2 regions of the Tardiphaga sp. 37S4 genome follow, and region 2 is predicted to be linked to the other one. Evidence: riboswitches for the same ligand, from Rfam matches in the RefSeq annotation. Region 2 holds a riboswitch; the other holds the start of a gene.
The links. Region 2 has a riboswitch for S-adenosylmethionine ahead of LPB73_RS23670 (O-succinylhomoserine sulfhydrylase). Riboswitches for the same ligand answer to the same signal wherever they lie in the genome.
Positions count from the first base shown of each region.

Region 1: another riboswitch for S-adenosylmethionine. It lies ahead of metX (homoserine O-acetyltransferase MetX); the one in region 2 lies ahead of LPB73_RS23670 (O-succinylhomoserine sulfhydrylase).

Region 1 covers NZ_CP088008.1:6,099,828-6,104,159, forward strand. The annotation lists gene hisC (histidinol-phosphate transaminase) at 1-1,058, opposite strand, end outside; gene LPB73_RS29010 (chorismate mutase) at 1,085-1,936, opposite strand; SAM riboswitch at 2,140-2,219, shown strand; gene metX (homoserine O-acetyltransferase MetX) at 2,307-3,509, shown strand; gene metW (methionine biosynthesis protein MetW) at 3,512-4,198, shown strand.
Region 2 covers NZ_CP088008.1:4,980,796-4,985,127, forward strand. The annotation lists gene LPB73_RS23660 (outer membrane protein) at 1-331, shown strand, start outside; gene LPB73_RS23665 (2'-deoxycytidine 5'-triphosphate deaminase) at 432-1,538, opposite strand; SAM riboswitch at 1,646-1,725, shown strand; gene LPB73_RS23670 (O-succinylhomoserine sulfhydrylase) at 1,808-2,989, shown strand; gene LPB73_RS23675 (SGNH/GDSL hydrolase family protein) at 3,118-4,089, opposite strand; gene LPB73_RS23680 (SGNH/GDSL hydrolase family protein) at 4,089-4,332, opposite strand, start outside.

The DNA.
Region 1 (4,332 bases), 1.1 Mb from region 2:
ACCAGCCTGTTGGCTTCCTCGGTGCCGATGGTCATGCGCAGCGAGTTCGGCAGGCCGTAATTGGTCACGGTGCGGAGCACCAGCCCGCGCCTGGTCAGGAACGCATCGGCGTCCGCTGCGGTCTTGCCGGTCGCCGGAAAATGCATCAGCAGGAAATTGGCTACGCTTGGCGTCACCTCGATGCCGAGCTTGGTGATTTCCTCGGTCAGGATGCCGATCCACTTGGCGGTGTATGTGCGCGACATCTCGACATGGCCGGTGTCCTCGATCGCCCCCACCGCGGCCATCATCGCCGGCGCCGAGACGTTGAACGGCCCACGAATCCGGTTCATCGCATCGACGATGTGCGCAGGGCCGAACATCCAGCCGATCCGCAAGGCGGCCAGGCCGTGCACCTTCGAGAAGGTGTAGGTGGCGACGGTATTCTCGGTGGTCTTCGCCAGCTCCAGGCCGTTGTCGTAGTCGCCCTTGGTCACGTAGTCCCAATATGCGGCGTCGAGCACCAGCAGCACGTGCTCCGGCAGGCCGGCGCGCAGGCGCTTGATCTCGGAGGACGGCAGATAGGTGCCAGTCGGGTTGTTGGGGTTCGCCAGCCACACTAGCTTGGTGCGCGGCGTGACGCAGTTCAGGATCGCATCGACGTTGCAGGTGAAGTTGGTTTCCGGAGCGACCACATTGGTGGCGCCGTTCGCCTGGGTAGCGATCGGGTAGACCAGGAAGCCGTGCGCGGTCGAAATCGCCTCGTCGCCGGGGCCGAGATAGACATGCGCAATCAGGTTGAGAATTTCGTCGGAGCCGGCACCGCAGATGATCTGCGCGGGATCGAGGCCGAAGCGGTGGCCGAGCGCCTCGCGCAGCACCTTCGACGTGCCTTCCGGATAATCCTCGAGATGCGCGACAGCGGTGGCGAAGGCGTCCTTGGCGCGCGCCGACGGACCGAACGGGGTCTCGTTGGCCGACAGCTTGTAGGTCTTGCGGCCGGGCTCCACCACCGGGCTCTTGCCAGGGGTGTAGGGCGCGATATCGAGAATGCCGGGCTTCGGCACAGGACGGGACATCTTCAACTCCAGAACGTCAGATTGGCTTACGAACGCGGTGCGTCGCTGGCGGCCACGGTATAGCGGGTTGCGTGGCTGCCGACGAGAGCCGTGGAGCGCACCGAGGCGCCGGCTTCGATCAGCGCCGACTTGATCTTGTCGAGGCTCGAGGCTCTCGTGATCGAGATCAGCAGCGCCGCGCCGTCAAAGGCGGTATCCGGCACGGCGACGATTTCGGCCAGCGGCGATAGCGCGCGCGCGGTCTCGGCATTCCAGCCTGACACCCGCACGCTCCACATCTCGACTTCGGTCACCATGGCGCTGTCGGCGACGCGCGACACCACAAACACGGGAAGCGCGGCCGGATGGTCGGCGCGTTCGATGAACGGCAGGCGTGCGATGATCTTCGGCGCGCCCAGGGCTTCCAGCGGGATCCACCACGGCGTGCGGCTGGACGTCGCCGAGACCAGCGCGAGATCGCCCTTGGACTTGGCCACGGCCTCGACCGCTGCGGCGGCGCTGAAATGCGCGACGTAAGGCACGGTGAAGCCGAAATGAAAGCGTGCGGAATCCCGCATCGCGCTCTCGCCGAGCGACAGATCCGCATGCACCGAGAACGGCGCCTGAACGTAAGTGAAAGTCGAGATGATCACCCGCCAGATGCTCTCGACGGTGTCGATCGGCAGGATGCCGCGATGGCGCTGCACCAGACGGCGCATCATGTCGGCCTCGCGCGCCGGCCGGAAGGCCGAGCCGACCTCCTGGGTCTGCTTCACCGAAATCAGCCGGTCGATGATGTCGCCGCGCTGCATCAACAGGGCGTGAACCTGCGCGTCGATGCTGTCGATCTCTTTGCGCAGTTCATCCAGCGAGGGCGGGGCGGGTGGTAATTTCGACATGTTCAAAACCTTCGGGACGGGAGGCGTGATAGGTCCCGTCGAGCTTGCCGGGCCGGCTCCGGGGAGCCGGCGGGCACGGCCATTGATTAGGTAAGACGGTGCCGGAAAGCAAAGAAAACATGGAAGATTTGGCCGCAGGGCAGTTGGGCAATTTGACCGGGGTATGCCCATATTGACGGCAGGCGGGTGTGGGACTAGTTTCTGGTCTCTTCCGTGGTCATTTGAGCCGGCCGGCTTGCAGCCACGTTAAACAACTCGCTAAACAGGCCGGGGACAGTTTGATCCCGGCCGAGCTATTTGTTCAGGCCGGGTTTTTTATGGCCTGATTCCGGTTTTGGTTTGAGAACCTCCTGAGGAGGCCGGTATCAAGATGGTAAATGTCGAACTGGTGAAGAGTCCGGTTGTCCGCCCCGATGAGCGTGGACATGAAGCCGATCATCCGACCTCGCTGGTCGCGGCCTTCGGCATGGATCAGCCGCTGCGGCTCGATTGCGGCGTCGACCTCGCCCCGTTCCAGATCGCCTATCAGACCTACGGAACGCTCAACGCCGACCGATCCAATGCGATCCTGGTCTGCCACGCTTTGACCGGCGACCAGCACGTCGCCAATATCAATCCGATCACCGGCAAGCCCGGCTGGTGGCAGACACTGGTCGGCCCCGGCAAGGCCCTCGATACCGACCGCTACTTCATCATCTGTTCGAATGTGCTCGGCGGCTGCATGGGCTCGACCGGTCCGGCCTCGACCAATCCCGCCACCGGCAAGATCTGGGGACTGGATTTTCCGGTCATCACCATTCCCGACATGGTGCGTGCGCAGGCGATGCTGATCGACAGTCTCGGTATCGGTCAGTTGTTTTGCGTCGTCGGCGGTTCCATGGGCGGCATGCAGACGCTGCAATGGACCGCGGCCTATCCGGAGCGCGTGTTCTCCGCGCTGGCGGTTGCCTGCAGCACGCGGCACTCGGCGCAGAACATCGCGTTCCACGAATTGGGTCGTCAGGCCGTGATGGCCGATCCCGATTGGCGCGGCGGGCGTTATTTCGAGGAAGGCACACATCCGCATCGTGGCCTCGGCGTCGCGCGGATGGCCGCGCATATCACCTATCTGTCGGATGCCGCCTTGCACCGCAAGTTCGGCCGCCGCATGCAGGACAGGGAGTTGCCGACATTCTCCTTCGATGCGGATTTTCAGGTCGAGAGCTATCTGCGCTATCAGGGCTCTTCCTTCGTCGAGCGCTTCGATGCCAACTCCTATCTCTATCTGACGCGTGCGATGGACTATTTCGATATCGCAGCCGACCACAACGGCAAGCTTGCGGAAGCGTTTCGCGATACGCAGACGCGCTTCTGCCTGATGTCGTTCACATCAGACTGGCTGTTCCCGACGGCGGAATCGCGCGACGTCGTGCATGCGCTGAACGCCGGCGGCGTCCGCGTGTCCTTTGCGGAGATCGAGACCGACAAGGGTCATGATGCCTTCCTGCTCGACGTGCCCGAGTTCCTCGATATCGCCGGTGCATTTCTGAACTCCGCAGCCTCCGTGCGCGGCCTGCCTGTTACGGGGACATAGAGATGGCGTTTCCACAACAGACCTTGCCGCTGAATTCTGCGGTGGCGACGCCGGCGCCGCGCGGCACGCAGGACTATCGCGGCGATCACCTCCTGGTCGCGGAGATGATCAAGCCGGGCTCGAAGGTGCTCGACGTGGGCTGCGGCGATGGCGATCTGCTGCAATTGCTGGAAAGCCGCGGCATCGACGGCCGCGGCATCGAATTGTCGCGCGAGGGCGTCAACCGCTGTGTCGGCAAAGGCCTCGCAGTGGTGCAGGGCGACGCCGATACGGACTTGATCAACTATCCCGACGATGCGTTCGACTACGTGATCCTGTCGCAGACGCTGCAGGCGACGCGGCAGCCGCGTGTCGTGCTGGAAAATCTGCTGCGCATCGGCCGCAGCGCGATCGTGTCGTTTCCGAATTTCGGCTTCTGGAAAATGCGCGTGCAGTTGCTTGTCGGCGGCCGCATGCCACGTACGGAGAATCTGCCGGCGACGTGGTACGACACGCCGAACATTCACTTCTGCACCATCAAGGACTTCGTGCAGCTGTGCGACGAGATCAACGTGAAGATGGAGCGCGCCGTTGCGCTCGATCTCTATGGCCGTCCGCTGCGCCTCAATGCGCCGTGGTGGTTCTGGAACATGTTCGGGGAGCAGGGCGTTTTCCTGCTGAGCCGCGCGAGTAAATCGGCGCAACCCTGATCGCGTGTAGATTTCTGTCTGATGGAAACAGAAATACCGCATTCTATGCGGCTTTTCACGCCGTGTGTCGGTTTGCGATACACGCCAAAGATGTGCGTAAAAGCTAATTCGAATAGGTAATATAAGCGCGCATT
Region 2 (4,332 bases):
CCTCGGTTCGGTCACCGGTCGTGTCGGTTACACCTGGGGTCCAGCACTGCTCTACGTGAAGGGTGGTTACGCCTGGGCTGACTCCCGCTTCACCAACGGCTTTGCTGGCGATGGTGGCCGCGATGGCTACACGGTTGGTGGCGGTCTCGAATACCTGTTCACCCAGAACTGGTCGGGCAAGGTCGAGTACCAGTATTACGACTTCGGCAACGTCAACTTCATCACGCCGACCCTCGCCGTTGGTGGTTTCAAGAACGACGAGCACACGATCAAGGCCGGCCTGAACTATCGCTTCAATCTGGGCAACTTCGGCGCAGGCTTCGTTCAGTAAGCCTGACGATCTATCGTCTACTTCGTCTCCAGAAAAAACTTAGGCCCGCAGCGATGCGGGCCTTTTTTCTTTCTCGGCTACGATGACCAGCGGTGAGCGATCAGACCTTGAAGTGCTTCGACAGCTTCAGGCTCTGGCCCTGATAATTCGAGCCGATACGCTGGCCGTAGAGGGCATCCGGACGATCCAGCATGCGCTCATAGACGAGACGGCCGACGATCTGGCCATGTTCGAGAATGAACGGCACTTCGCGCGAGCGCACTTCCAGCACGGCGCGCGAGCCTTTGCCGCCAGCGCCGTCATGACCGAAGCCGGGATCGAAGAAGCCGGCATAGTGGACACGGAATTCGCCGACCAGCGGATCGAACGGCACCATTTCGGCGGCATAGTCCGGCGGCACCTGCACCGCCTCCTTGGAGGCGAGAATGTAGAACTCGCCGGGATCGAGGATCAGCGTGCCGTCCTTGCGCGCCGAGATCGGCTCCCAGAATTCATTGACGCTGTAGCCACCGCGGCGATCGATATCGACCACACCGGTATGACGCTTGGCGCGGTAGCCGACGAAGCCCGAGGCATTCTCGCCGGAGAGATCGACAGACAGCGCGAGGCCATTGTTGAGGTCGGCAGTGTCGCTGTCGACCAGCGGCTCCTGCGCGTGGAGTTCTTCCAGCGCCTCGGTGTCGAGCACCGCATCGCCGACCCGGAAACGGACCTGCGACAGGCGCGAGCCTTCGCGCAGCAATACCGGAAATGTCTTCGGGCTGATCTCGGCATAAAGCGGCCCGTGATAGCCCGCACCGATCACATCGAACCGTCTGGTGCCATCAGCAATCACCCGCGTGAACACGTCGAGGCGCCCCGTGGAGCTCTTCGGATTGGCGGCGGCAAAGATGTTCGGCGGCAGCGCCAGGCTCTCGATCAGCGGCACGATGTAGACGCAGTTGGTTTCGAGCACCGCGCCATCGGACAGATCGATCTCGTGCAGCTTCAGCTCGTCGATGCGCTCGGCGACCGTCGAATTCGGCCCCGGCAGGAAGCTGGCGCGCACACGATAGGCGATGGAGCCGAGCCGCAGATCGAGGCTGGCGGGCTGAATCTGGCTCTCGACGAAGGGATATTCCGGCAGGATCAGGCCGGCATCGGCCATCGCCGCAATCATGCGGTCGGGCAGAATTCCATCGGCATCGGGGGCAAGCGTAAACGGCACAGGTCTCGTCCTTCGGTCGTCCTTCAGCGAGAATACACTGAAAAATAGCGACTTTACCGGTTATCTCAGCCCCGCCTTGACGAAAAGGGCAAGCGGGAATATGCACATCGTTATCCCGTGGTGATTTGAGCCGGCCGGCTTGCAGCCACGTAAAATAAGTCGCTAAATAGGCCGGGGACACATGTCCTTCCAGCATGCGATCCCGGCCTGAGGACGTCCGTCCAGGCCGGTTTTTTGTGCCCGTGTTACGCGGGTACGTTGGAGGTCACATGTCTACGAAGTCCTATCGCCCCGAAACCCGGCTCGTTCATTCCGGCGCGCTGCGCTCGCAATTCAACGAGACGTCCGAAGCCCTCTTCCTGACGCAGGGCTTCATCTACGAGACCGCAGAAGCCTGCGAGGCGCGGTTCAAGGGCGAAGATCCCGGTTTCATCTATTCGCGCTTTTCGAATCCGAATACGTCGATGTTCGAGAGCCGCATGATCGACCTCGAAGGTGCGGAGGCTGCACGCTCGACGGCCACCGGCATGGCCGCCGTGACCACCGCCATTCTCGCGCCGCTGCGCATGGGCGATCACGTCGTCGCTGCGAAAGCCCTGTTCGGGTCCTGTCGCTACGTCATCGAAGAGCTGCTGCCGCGCTATGGCATCGAGTTCACCCTGGTCGACGGACTCGACCTCGACCAGTGGCAGAAGGCAATGCGCCCGAATACCAAGTCGCTGTTTCTGGAAAGCCCGACCAATCCGACGCTTGACGTGCTCGACATATCAGCCATCGCTGACATCGCCCATGCCGGCGGTGCGCGGCTGATCGTCGATAACGTGTTCGCGACCCCGCTCTGGCAGAGCCCACTGGCGCTCGGCGCCGATGTCGTCGTGTATTCGGCGACCAAGCACATCGACGGTCAGGGCCGCTGCCTCGGCGGCATCATCCTGTCGTCGAAGGACTTTATCGACGAGCACATTCACAACTATCTGCGCCAGACCGGCCCCTCGATCTCGCCGTTCAATGCGTGGACGCTGGTGAAGGGGCTGGAGACGCTGGCGATCCGCGTCGAGCGGCAGACGCAGACTGCCGCGGCGATCGCCGACGTGCTGGCGCAGCACCCGAAGATCTCGCGGCTGATCTATCCGGGCCGCGAGGACCACCCGCAGGCGGCGACGGTGAAGAAGCAGATGCGTGCGGGTTCGACGCTGATCGGCTTCGAGGTGAAGGGCGGCAAGGCAGCAGCCTTCCGCGTCCTCAACGAGCTGAAAGTGGCTCGTATCTCGAACAATCTCGGCGATGCCAAGAGCCTCGTCACGCATCCGGCGACGACGACGCATCAGCGTCTGCCGCTGGAAGCACGGCTTGAACTCGGGATCACCGAAGGCTTCATCCGCTTCTCGGCGGGCCTCGAGCATCGTGACGATCTGATCGAGGATCTCGAAGCGGCACTGGCGAAGGCGTAGTTCGCGCCATCACACTCCGTCATGCCCGGCGAATGCCGGGTATCCACGTCTTTGCCTAGAACTAAGACGTGGATGGCCGGGACAAGCCCGGCCATGACGGCGTTTTAGTTTCAACTAACACAATAAACTTACAGCGGCTTCTGCGCCTGCTGAATCTGCGGCTCGTTGATGCCGAGCTTCACTTGGCCGACCGACTTGATGATGTTGTCGCCCAGCAACTGCGCGAAGCAGGCATAGCCCCAATCGTTCATATGCAGGCCGTCGGCAATGACGAAGCTGTCGAACGACATCTGCTGGCCTTCGTGCCATTCCTTCATCACTTCGAAGCGCGGGAAGATGCCGACCTTGCGTAGTTCCGCGACCTTGTGCAGCAGCGAGACCATCTTGCTGGTACCTTCCGGCCGCGTATTCACCAGCGGCGAATATTGCGGATCGACCAGCACCAGATCGGCGCCTGCGGCCTGAATGCGGGCGACGCCGTCTTCCACCATCTTGCTGGTTTCGCCGGGATCGAGATTGCGCAGCACCGCATTGGTGCCGACTTGCCAGATCACGAGATCAGGCTTCGAATTGATCACTTCGCTCTGCAGCCGCGCCATCATTTCCGGCGCATCTTCGCCGCCCTTGCCGCGGTTGAGCACGGTGATGTTGGCCGACGGGTAAGCACGATGCAGCTGCGCGGCAAGGCGGTTCGGATAGGTGAATTCCGGCGCTGTCGAACCGTAGCCTTCGGTGGAGGACGAGCCGAACGCAACGATGACCACGGGCTTGCCGGCCACGAGCTTGCTGGCCACATGCGGCAGCGCGCCCATCGCCTTCATGCCGCCTTTCGGTGTACGGCAGGGGACGCGGCTCAAGATATCGGTCGCGGTCTTGGCGACTTCCTTGACCCTGTCGATGGCTTTCGCAGCGACGCCCCTCTTCGCGGAGTCCGCTGGATCATTGACCGCAATGCTCTGATCGGTGCCCTTGCCGTCAGCCGGGGCGGCCTGCGCCGCTTCGGCGTGCGCGACGGACGATGAGATCGGGAGCGCGAAGGTCGTGGAAGCAGCAAAGGCAGCGACGACAGCAAAGCGAGACAAATGGCCGACGAAACTCATTAACGCTGAATCCTCAAATCCGCTGCTTTGATCTTGGCCGCATCGACGACAAAGGTCGAAAGCGCCCGGCCAAGACAATCATGCACCCGCTTCGCCAGCTCCATGCCGGGCGACGCGCTGAACAGGTCAAAATCACCGCTCTCATTCCAGTGCCGCATGATGGCGAAACGGTCGAACAGCGGGACGTCGTGCTGCTGCGCCACCACACGCATATTATCTAGGTAGGCGGAGCCGGAAATCATC